2 regions of the Polaromonas vacuolata genome follow, and region 1 is predicted to be linked to the other one. Evidence: riboswitches for the same ligand, from Rfam matches in the RefSeq annotation. Region 1 holds a riboswitch; the other holds the start of a gene.

Region 1 (4,655 bases):
AAGCCGCACCGGTTAAACCGATGCGCGCCAGCCAAACATTGGCCATGGGCGAGACCCCAAAAAGCGCCATCGCGCAAACCACACCCAGTGAAGCGCCAGAGGCACTGCCAAGCAAATAAGGATCGGCTAAAGGGTTGCGAAACAGGCCTTGAGCGACGGCACCGGCCAAGCCCAGCAAGGCACCGGCCAGCAGCGCGCCTAGGGTTCTGGGCAGCCGTATTTGCTGCACGATTTGCAGTGCTTGCGGGTCGCTTTGCATGTTGATCAAACTTTCAAAACCACTGCTGCCTACGCTCACCCCCAGCAAAAGCAGCAGTACGCACAGCAGCAATAAGCCCAGCGTCAACAGCAAGGCTATACGTTGATGGCGTAGGTGCGTGTCTCTCACGGGTATTGGTCTTGCAAACATTTGGCCATGATGCGGGCCGCTTCTGCCAAGCGCGGGCCGGGCCGCACCACGGTGTCGGAGTCGCGTAGGTTAAACACACAAATGCGATGCTCGGCGATTGCCTTGATGCCAGACCAGCCGGGGTAATCAACCCGGCCTTGCATGCTGCGGCTGCCCAGCATGATGAGGTCAGGGTTGGCGCGCAGCACGAACTCGGGGTTGAGTTTTGGGAACGGGCCTAGCGCTGCGGGGACTATGTTGCGCACGCCAAGGGATTGCAACGTCTCGCCGATAAAGGATGACTCACCGGCTGCATACGGGCCGCGGTTGACCTCAAAGTAAACCTTGGCGTTTCTAGCCTTGGGTGGGATTGACTGTGTGGCCGCGGCAAGACCGGTCTGAATCTCGCGCCAGATTTTAGCGGCGCCGATTTCTTCTGGTACCGCCAAAATCACGCCCACAGTGTGCAAAATGCGTTTGACGTCGGCATGATTCTTGGTCTCTAGCGCAACGACTTTAATGCCTAATGCTTCCAGTCTTGTGCTCACACGGGTAGCGCGTGAAAGCAGTACCAAGTCTGGCTTTAGCCGCACAATCGCTTCTAAATTTGGGTCTATTCCACCGCCTAATTGCGGCAAGCGATTGACGCTGTCTGGGTAGTTGGAATAGCGATCCACACCGACTAAACGTTGGCACTGGCCTAGGGCACAGACCGTTTCGGTCAGCGATGGCAGCAGACTCACAATGCGCTGCGGCGTTGTCTCAAAAACGCTGGTGACGCCGCGGTCATCAGTGACTTGAAAAGCCAGTGCTGGGGCTAAGCAGAGCAGACCTAAAAGGGTTGCGAGCAGCGCTTTCATGCGGCGGGCTTGAGGGTTAGCGGCAGACCTGCGGCCATAAAAGTAACCCGCTCGCAAGCACTGGCGACGCCTTGATTGAGCAGGCCTAGCGCATCGACAAAAGCGCGCGTCTCGCGCCCCATGGGGATTACGCCAAGACCGATTTCATTGCCGACAAATACCAAAGGGCCGGCAGAGTTTTGAATCCCGGTGATCAGTCTAGAGATCTGCACTTGGGCTTTGTCATGTCGGGTTTTTTCATCATCCGTGTTGGCAAGCGCCGGCATTAAGAGATTGCCTAGCCATAAGGTCAGGCAGTCTATGACTATTAAGTTGTTGGCATGGCTGAGTTGCTCAATAGCTTGGACTAATCTTAGCGGCTCTTCTAAGGTCGTCATCTCGGGCACCCGACTAGCGCGGTCTTGTTGGTGACGCTCGATACGGGTCTGCATTTCATCGTCCCAAGGCTGGGCCGTGGCAATCAGCATGGCTTTGTGATCTGTTGAGTGGGCTAGCCAAGCGCTGGCTAGCATTTCAGCGCGGCGCGATTTGCCACTTTTTTGGCCGCCCAATATCAGCTCATTGACTTGGCGGCTCATGCGCAGATACCTAGTGAGCGAAAAAAACGGCGTGCGTACGCTTTGGAAATTGGCAAAGCGAAGACTGAAAAAATACAAAATCATGAACTCACGCGCAGGCAAATAGGCCCTTACCGACTTCCCCGTCAGTGCTTGGGCGACAAGAATAAGCCCTGCGTTTATTTGGCGCACGGCATTCAACTTGTTGGCCGGTATCCGGGCTAACGAAGCCTACCTTCATCGCCTTCCCAAACGCTTGTTCAGGGCGCTCAGTGGCTTGTGATGAAAGCTAAGTACACGTTGCAAAAAGCTGCGACGTATTTGTTCGTTTACCGTTGCGGGGGCAGCGCAGGTTGGTTGTGGGGCTTAGTGCCAACACATTTTTTCCTGCTTCCCGTTGAACTGCCACCTGCGAACCAAGTGGCGAGCACCAACTTTTCGATTCTACGCTGTGCGCTATTGGCGTTTGGCTCGCAGGTCGAGGTTTTAGTGAATATCTTCGTCCAAAAATCCACCGCTCTGGTGTGTCCATAAGCGCGCATACAAGCCGTCATTGGCGAGCAATTCTTGGTGCGTGCCTTGCTCGACAATCTTGCCTTGGTCTAAGACTATCAGTCTGTCCATTGCCGCAATGGTTGACAGGCGGTGGGCAATGGCGATAACGGTCTTGCCTTGCATCAAGGTCTCTAAGCTGCTTTGAATCGCGGCTTCGACTTCTGAATCGAGTGCGCTGGTGGCTTCGTCTAGCAGCAATATCGGTGCGTTCTTTAGCATCACGCGTGCAATCGCTATGCGCTGGCGCTGACCGCCCGAGAGTTTGACACCGCGCTCGCCGACTTGCACGTCATAGCCGGTTCGGCCTTGCAAATCACTGAGCGTGCTGATAAAGCCCTCCGCCTGTGCGCCCTTGGCCGCGGCGTGCAGTTCCTCGTCGCTGGCGTTGGGGCGGCTGTAGCAGATGTTGTCGCGTACTGATCGGTGCATTAACGAGGTGTCTTGCGAGACCATGCCGATGTGGCTGCGCAAGCTGTCTTGCGTGACCAGCGTGACATCTTGGCCATCTATGCGCAGCGTGCCGCTGTCAAGCTCATGAAAGCGCAGCAGTAAATTAACCAACGTCGATTTGCCAGCGCCTGAGCGTCCAACCAAGCCGATTTTCTCGCCAGCGCGCACAGTGAGCGTCAAGTCATCAATCACTGGTTTGCCGTTGCCGTAGCTAAAGGTGGCATGGTCAAAAACCACTTCACCGCGGCTGACCGTTAAATCTTTGGCATCTGGCGTATCGACTATGGTGCGTGGTCGCGACAAGGTGTTTATTCCGTCTTGCACCGTGCCTACGCTTTCGAACAAGCTGGTCGTCTCCCACATAATCCAATGTGACATGCCTTGCAAGCGTAGCGCCATTGCGGTGGCTGCAGCGACTGCACCGGCACCGACTTGACCTTGGTCCCAGAGCCATAACGAAGTGCCGGCCATGCCCAAAATAAGGCCCATGCTGAGTGCGTGGTTGACGGTCTCAAAACTCGATACCAAGCGCATTTGCTTGTAACCGGTTTGCATAAATTCATGCATGGCCGAGCGCGCAAACGCCGCTTCCCTGTGCGTGTGCGAGAACAATTTGACGGTGCTGATATTGGTATAAGCATCGGTAATGCGGCCCGTCATGGTCGAGCGTGCATCAGCTTGGGCTTTGCCCACATGGCCTAGGCGCGGCACGAAGTAAGTCAGTGCCGCTATGTAGCACACCAGCCAGACCAGAAACGGTAGGCTCAGGCGCGGATCAAAAGAGGCGGCCAACAGGGTCATGGTGATCACATAAATCACCATGGCTATAAGTACATCGGCCATTACAAACAAAGTGTCGCGCACTGCCAGCGCGGTTTGCATGACTTTGGTGGTTAGGCGGCCGGCGAATTCGTCTTGGTAAAAAGACATGCTTTGCCCGAGCATTAAGCGGTGGAAATTCCAGCGTAAACGCATAGGAAAATTCACCGCCAAGGTTTGGTGTTTGAGAATGGTTTGCACCGCCACCACCACAATACTGGCCAGCACTACGCCGCCCAATACCAAGAGCAAGGTGCTGTTATCGGCCCAGAGTTTGCCGGGGCTGGCCTTTGACAACACGTCGACGATGCGGCCGAGGGCGGCAAACAGCATGGCTTCAAAAGCCGCCATCAGCGCTGAGAGCAGCGCCAAGCCTACAAGATAAGCGCGTGCGCCTTTGCTGCATGCCCATAAAAACGCCACAAAACCGGTGGGGACGGGTTGTGGTTCATCTTCCGGATAGGCGTGTAGGAGTTTTTCAAAAGGTTTGTAGATTGACAATTTTTCTCCGCCTTAAACCATGATTTCCAGCAGTCTGTCCAGACCGCCGGTGTTAATGGCCAGCATGGCCTGCTCGCGTACGGCGGGCTTGGCGTGATAGGCCACGGATAGACCGACAACGCCCATCATGGCCAAGTCGTTGGCACCGTCGCCCATGGCAATCGCTTGGCTAGGCGCAATGCCCAGGTCAGCGCAGGTTTGCAGCAGCATCTTGCGTTTCTCGTCGCCGTCGCAAATGTCACCCCAAGACTGATCGACCATGCGGCCTGTGAGCAGGCCGTCTTTTTCTTCCAGCACATTCGAGCGGGTGAAATCTATCCCGAGTTCGTCGCGCACCCGGTCAGAGAAAAAGCTAAAGCCGCCGCTCACTAGCAACACTTTAAGTCCGGCCTGCTTGCAGGCGTTAACCAGCTCTGCTGAGCCCGGGTTGAGCTTGAGGCGTTGCTGGTAGACCTCATTCATGCTTTGCAGACTGACGCCTTTGAGCAGCGCAACGCGCTGGCGCAAGCTGTCTTTGTAGTCGGT
Region 2 (4,655 bases), 1.4 Mb from region 1:
AAGTGTTTTAAAAATCAAGTTTTAAGATTTCGACAGAGAAATTCTTAAACTTAAAAAATTCAATCTTCGATGCCGCGCTGTGCGGGCACACCAGCTTTAAAGTGATGTTTGATTAGCGTCATTTCTGTCACCGTGTCGGCCAGTTCAATAATTTCTGCGGGCGCGCCACGGCCAGTGAGCACCACATGGACGTGAGGCGGACGCTCGCGCAAGCAGGCCAGTACAGGCTCCAAGGGCATCCACCCATAGCGCAGCGGATACATGATTTCGTCCAGCACCACCATGAAATGTTCACCCGCACGAATCGTTGCTTCAGCCTGCGCCCAGCCAAATTGAGCCAACTCAGCCGAGTGCTCTAAGTCACGACTCTTCCAGCTAAAGCCATCGCCCAAGCCGACAATTGGCACACCGAGTTGTTCAAACAGTCGGTGCTCACCGAAACGCGCAGTCGGCACTTTCATGAATTGATAAACCTTGATGACTTTGCCCCGACCGTGGGCACGCAGCGCCAAACCAAATGCGGCTGTGCTTTTGCCTTTGCCAGTGCCGGTGTGGACTATGACCAAACCACGCCGTTCGCCGGTGGGTTTTGGCGTGTCACGCAGCAGGGGTGGGGCTTCAATTTCCATGACTGGCTTTCGTCTTTTTCGGGGATACAAAACGCTTGTCGGTAAGCATTAAATTTTTCATGTGATGGCCTTTACGCAGTCGTCAGAGCGCACTGCGCTTCGGGCAACACAGCGCTTAATTCCGTGCGCGGGCTTGGGCTAAAGAGCTCAGCAACCGCAGCCGGACAAGAAGGAAACCAAGCGTGAAAATAACTGCAGCGCACAGAGCCCTGTTGCCAAAGCGCCTCGCCAACGTCAGGCATGGGTGCTAGATTCGGCCGCGAAGTGCGGGTTACGGCTTGCAAACTAGTCGCGGTGGTGGAGTAGTGAAATGTGTGACCGCGCAATAGGCCAGAATCTAAACGCAACTGCTGCGGCCCCAGACCCGACAAGCGTTTGTGCATGCTGACTTCACCCGGCAATATGCCCCACTGACTATGCTTTTCGCCATCAGCCGTGACGAGTATTTGAAACAAAGACATCATGCCGCCGCACTCGGCCCATACCGGTTTACCCAGACCTACATGCTGCGCCAACGAGTCACGAAAATCTGTATTGGCGGCAATAGGGACGGCGTGTAGTTCTGGATAACCACCGGGAATCCAAACTGCATCACAAGCCGGCACGGCGCTGTCGGCCAAGGGCGAGAAGAAAGTAATTTGCGCGCCCAGCTCGCGCAGGCAATCTAGGTTGGCCGCATAAATAAAACAAAAAGCTGCGTCTCGCGCAACAGCAATCGTTTGATTGGCTAAGGGGCGGGTAGTGAACGCAAGCTCGGCTTTGAAGTTTGCGGTGTCCGTATCGGCAGTTGCGTTTGAACTTTCAAAACAAACCTCCCAACGCTTTAATTCAGCCACAGACATTTGCCCCAACGGGGTTTCAGCTAACGCGTCGGCGGCGGCGTCTAGTCTTTCCATTGCGTCGGTGAGTTCATTGGCCACCGTCAAACCCAAATGCCGACCGGGTAAGTTCATCGCTGGGTTTCGCTTAACAGCGCCCATCCAATGCGCGGGGTCGCGCAAGCTAGATTGCAACATTTGCGTGTGGCGGTCGCTACCCACTTGATTAGCCAGCACGCCAGCCCAATGCAGACCGGGCCGGTAATGTTGCAAACCAAATGTGACTGCACCAAAAGTCTCAGCCATGGCCGATGCATTGACCACGGCGAGCACATGCAGGCCAAACTTTTGCGCTAGATCGGCAGCGCTGGGCTCGCCATCGAACAAGCCCATCACACCTTCGACCAAAATCAAATCGGCGTCAGCGGCGGCCGCCATTAATCTAGCGCGGCAGTCCGCCTCGCCCGTCATCCATAAATCGAGTTGATGTACGGGAGCGCCGCTGGCAAGCGTGTGCCAGAAGGGATCGAGGAAATCGGGGCCGCATTTAAAGACGCGCACTTTGCGCCCTTGGCGAGTGTGCAGACGTGCGAGTGCAGACGTGACAGTCGTCTTGCCTTGACCCGACGCAGGTGCGGTGATCAAGATGGCAGGGCAAGCAAAGCTTACCGGTGCGGATCGCTCAATTTGGGAAAACATGGATACAGACAACGTTTTTGCCCTCACTATCTTCCCCGATGGTGCTTGGACGAAACAATCGCACGCACGCGTGCAACTACTTTGTTGGCCGGTATCCGGGCTGGTGAAACAAATTTCATCGCCTTCCCAAGCGCGTATTAAAAACGCTCAGTGGCTGTGATGAAAACTGAGCCTAAGGGCTCGTTCACTTACCGTTGCGGGGGCAGCGCAGGTTAGGTTTGCTGTCAATAGCCAACCCTCCTGTTTCCCGTTGAACTGCAGCATGTGATTCATGTTGCGAGCACCAACTTGGTTATAGTAACTCAAATTTGCTTGCCCTCGCCGAATCGGTCGATATCGATTTTGATCGAATTCCAACGTCTAGGCGCTTATAAGCAGGACTTAAAAAAAGTTTAAATCGGCGCAGATGGTGAAGCAATTAGCGCATCCAACACGCCGGATTCAAAGTGCTTTTCAATGTAATCGGCCAGACCATCAAACACAAAATCAAGGGTAGGAACGTTGGCACCAAAAAGCGCTTGCAGCACTGCCGGGTCTTCAAACATGCCGTGCAAATACAGACCCAACACATTGCCTTGTGCATTCACCCAACCCAAATCGTTGGGCAAAACCGCACGGGTAAAATTTCCGGCTTTGGCAAAAGCTGAGTGCTGCGTTGTCAAGCCGTGATGAATTTCGTAGCCCGAAACCGGCGTACCCGCTAACGCAGCCCAAGCCGAAACGTCAGCATCAACAGCGTCGGCGATCGCCTCTGTGTTTGTCAAAAATCGGGTCTGGGTATATTGCACCGTTTTGTCTTGTGCAAAAACCGTCACCAGCGGCAGCAAGCCCAAGCCCGGCGCATTGCCGTCAATGCCGTGCGTGTCGATCAAGGCCTCGCCGAGCATTTGCAAGCCGCCGCAAATACCCAGCACCGCACCGCCAAGCGCCGCGTGGTCTGCCACGGCGCGGTCCAGTCCTTGACTGCGCAGCCAAGCTAAATCTCCGCTGGTGTTTTTAGAACCCGGCAAAATAATCCAGTCGTTTGGCTTCAAACTAGCCAGTTCTGCTGGGCTACGCACCCACTTTAAATGCAGACCGGGCACGTTTTTAAGCGGCTGAAATTCATCTAAATTACTCATGCGCGGGTAGGCGATCACGCAGACCACTCTGGGCTTAGCAAGTGTTGATGCGTCGCCCCCACCTAGCGTGCTGCTCATGTCAAACACCCCGTCTTCTTCGGGCAAACCGTGCTGCCACCACATCGGCAAAGTGGCGACTATGGGCACACCGGTCAGGTCTAACAACATCTGCGGCGCCGGCGCTAACAGCGCCGCATCACCGCGAAATTTGTTCAGCACATAGCCTTTAATCAAGCCTCGTTCAGCTTCAGGCAATAAAGCCCAAGTACCGTACAAATGCGCAAACGCCCCGCCTCTGTCTATGTCAGTGACGAGCAAACACTGGGCTTTGCAGTGCATGGCTACGCGCATATTGACAATGTCGCTATTGGATAAATTAATTTCTGCGGGTGAGCCCGCGCCTTCAATCACCACCACATCGTTTTCGGCACGCAAATCATCTAAGGCCTGCGCGATAGGCGGCCACACATGCGCGCTACGGCCGCGCCACGGCATGGCAGTGAGCGCTTCGCTGACCTGGCCCATCAACACCACTTGACTGTGGGTATCGCGCTCGGGTTTGAGTAGCAGCGGGTTCATGCGCACATCGGGTACAGCGCGTGCCGCCAGCGCTTGAAAATATTGCGCCGAACCAATCTCGCCGCCACCGACATCGCCAGCGTTTTTACTCGCCACCACTCGTGCGTTATTGCTCATGTTTTGCGCTTTAAAGGGTGCCACTTTTAAGCCTTGGCGCGCGTAGTAACGACACAAAGCTGTCGTCACCCAACTCTTGCCAGCGCCGCTGGTAGTGCCCAGCACCATCACACATCGTGCAGTCATTGATTGTCCTTAAAAAGTTTCCAAGCACTGGCTAACGCGTCTTGCGCTACTGGTGACAATACGCCCAGCCGAACATGGCCGGGCAAACCAAACGAAGATGCATCACGCAGTTTTATGCCGTGATGGCGCAAATGCGTGAGCGCAGCAGTTAATGTTTTGATGGCTGCGCCAGAATCGTCACCCAAAGGCCGTGCGCAAAAAAAATTAGCCTCGCTAGGCAAGCAAATCCAGCCCAAACCTTGCAGCATATTTAGTTGACGCAGCTTCCATTGACGCAAGATTTCTAAACTTTGTATCAACCAGTTTTGCGCCTCTGGTTGCAGCCAAGCTTGCAGCATAGCCACAGCGTGAACGCCTAACGGCCAAGACGGACACATGGCGTTAAGCGCGATCACAGCCTCTTGAGCGCTAACTGGCGCAATCGCATAAGCGCCGCGTACACCGGTCAGGCCTAGGGCTTTGTTCGGCGTCCAGAGTTGCCAGAGATGGTTTTGCTGAACCCCAAGCAAACTTGAAGTGCCGGTTAAGCGCAGAGGCGCATAAGCGCAGTCCAACACACGAACACC

What was found. A riboswitch is a leader RNA that binds a small molecule or an ion and turns the genes downstream of it on or off. The one in region 1 is predicted to bind cobalamin.
Region 2: linked by a shared signal. The riboswitch ahead of HC248_RS12660 (cobyrinic acid a,c-diamide synthase CobB) and the one ahead of HC248_RS06520 (bifunctional adenosylcobinamide kinase/adenosylcobinamide-phosphate guanylyltransferase) in region 1 are both predicted to bind cobalamin.

Annotation. Positions count from the first base shown of each region.
Region 1 covers NZ_CP051461.1:1,393,296-1,397,950, forward strand. Annotated here, with positions in the region: gene HC248_RS06510 (FecCD family ABC transporter permease) at 1-409, opposite strand, end outside; gene HC248_RS06515 (ABC transporter substrate-binding protein) at 385-1,248, opposite strand; gene HC248_RS06520 (bifunctional adenosylcobinamide kinase/adenosylcobinamide-phosphate guanylyltransferase) at 1,245-1,826, opposite strand; cobalamin riboswitch at 1,996-2,255, opposite strand; gene HC248_RS06525 (ABC transporter ATP-binding protein) at 2,292-4,124, opposite strand; gene serB (phosphoserine phosphatase SerB) at 4,143-4,655, opposite strand, start outside.
Region 2 covers NZ_CP051461.1:2,778,126-2,782,780, forward strand. Annotated here, with positions in the region: gene cobO (cob(I)yrinic acid a,c-diamide adenosyltransferase) at 60-629, opposite strand; gene HC248_RS12660 (cobyrinic acid a,c-diamide synthase CobB) at 701-2,146, opposite strand; cobalamin riboswitch at 2,216-2,449, opposite strand; gene HC248_RS12665 (cobyric acid synthase) at 2,539-4,089, opposite strand; gene HC248_RS12670 (aminotransferase class I/II-fold pyridoxal phosphate-dependent enzyme) at 4,086-4,655, opposite strand, start outside.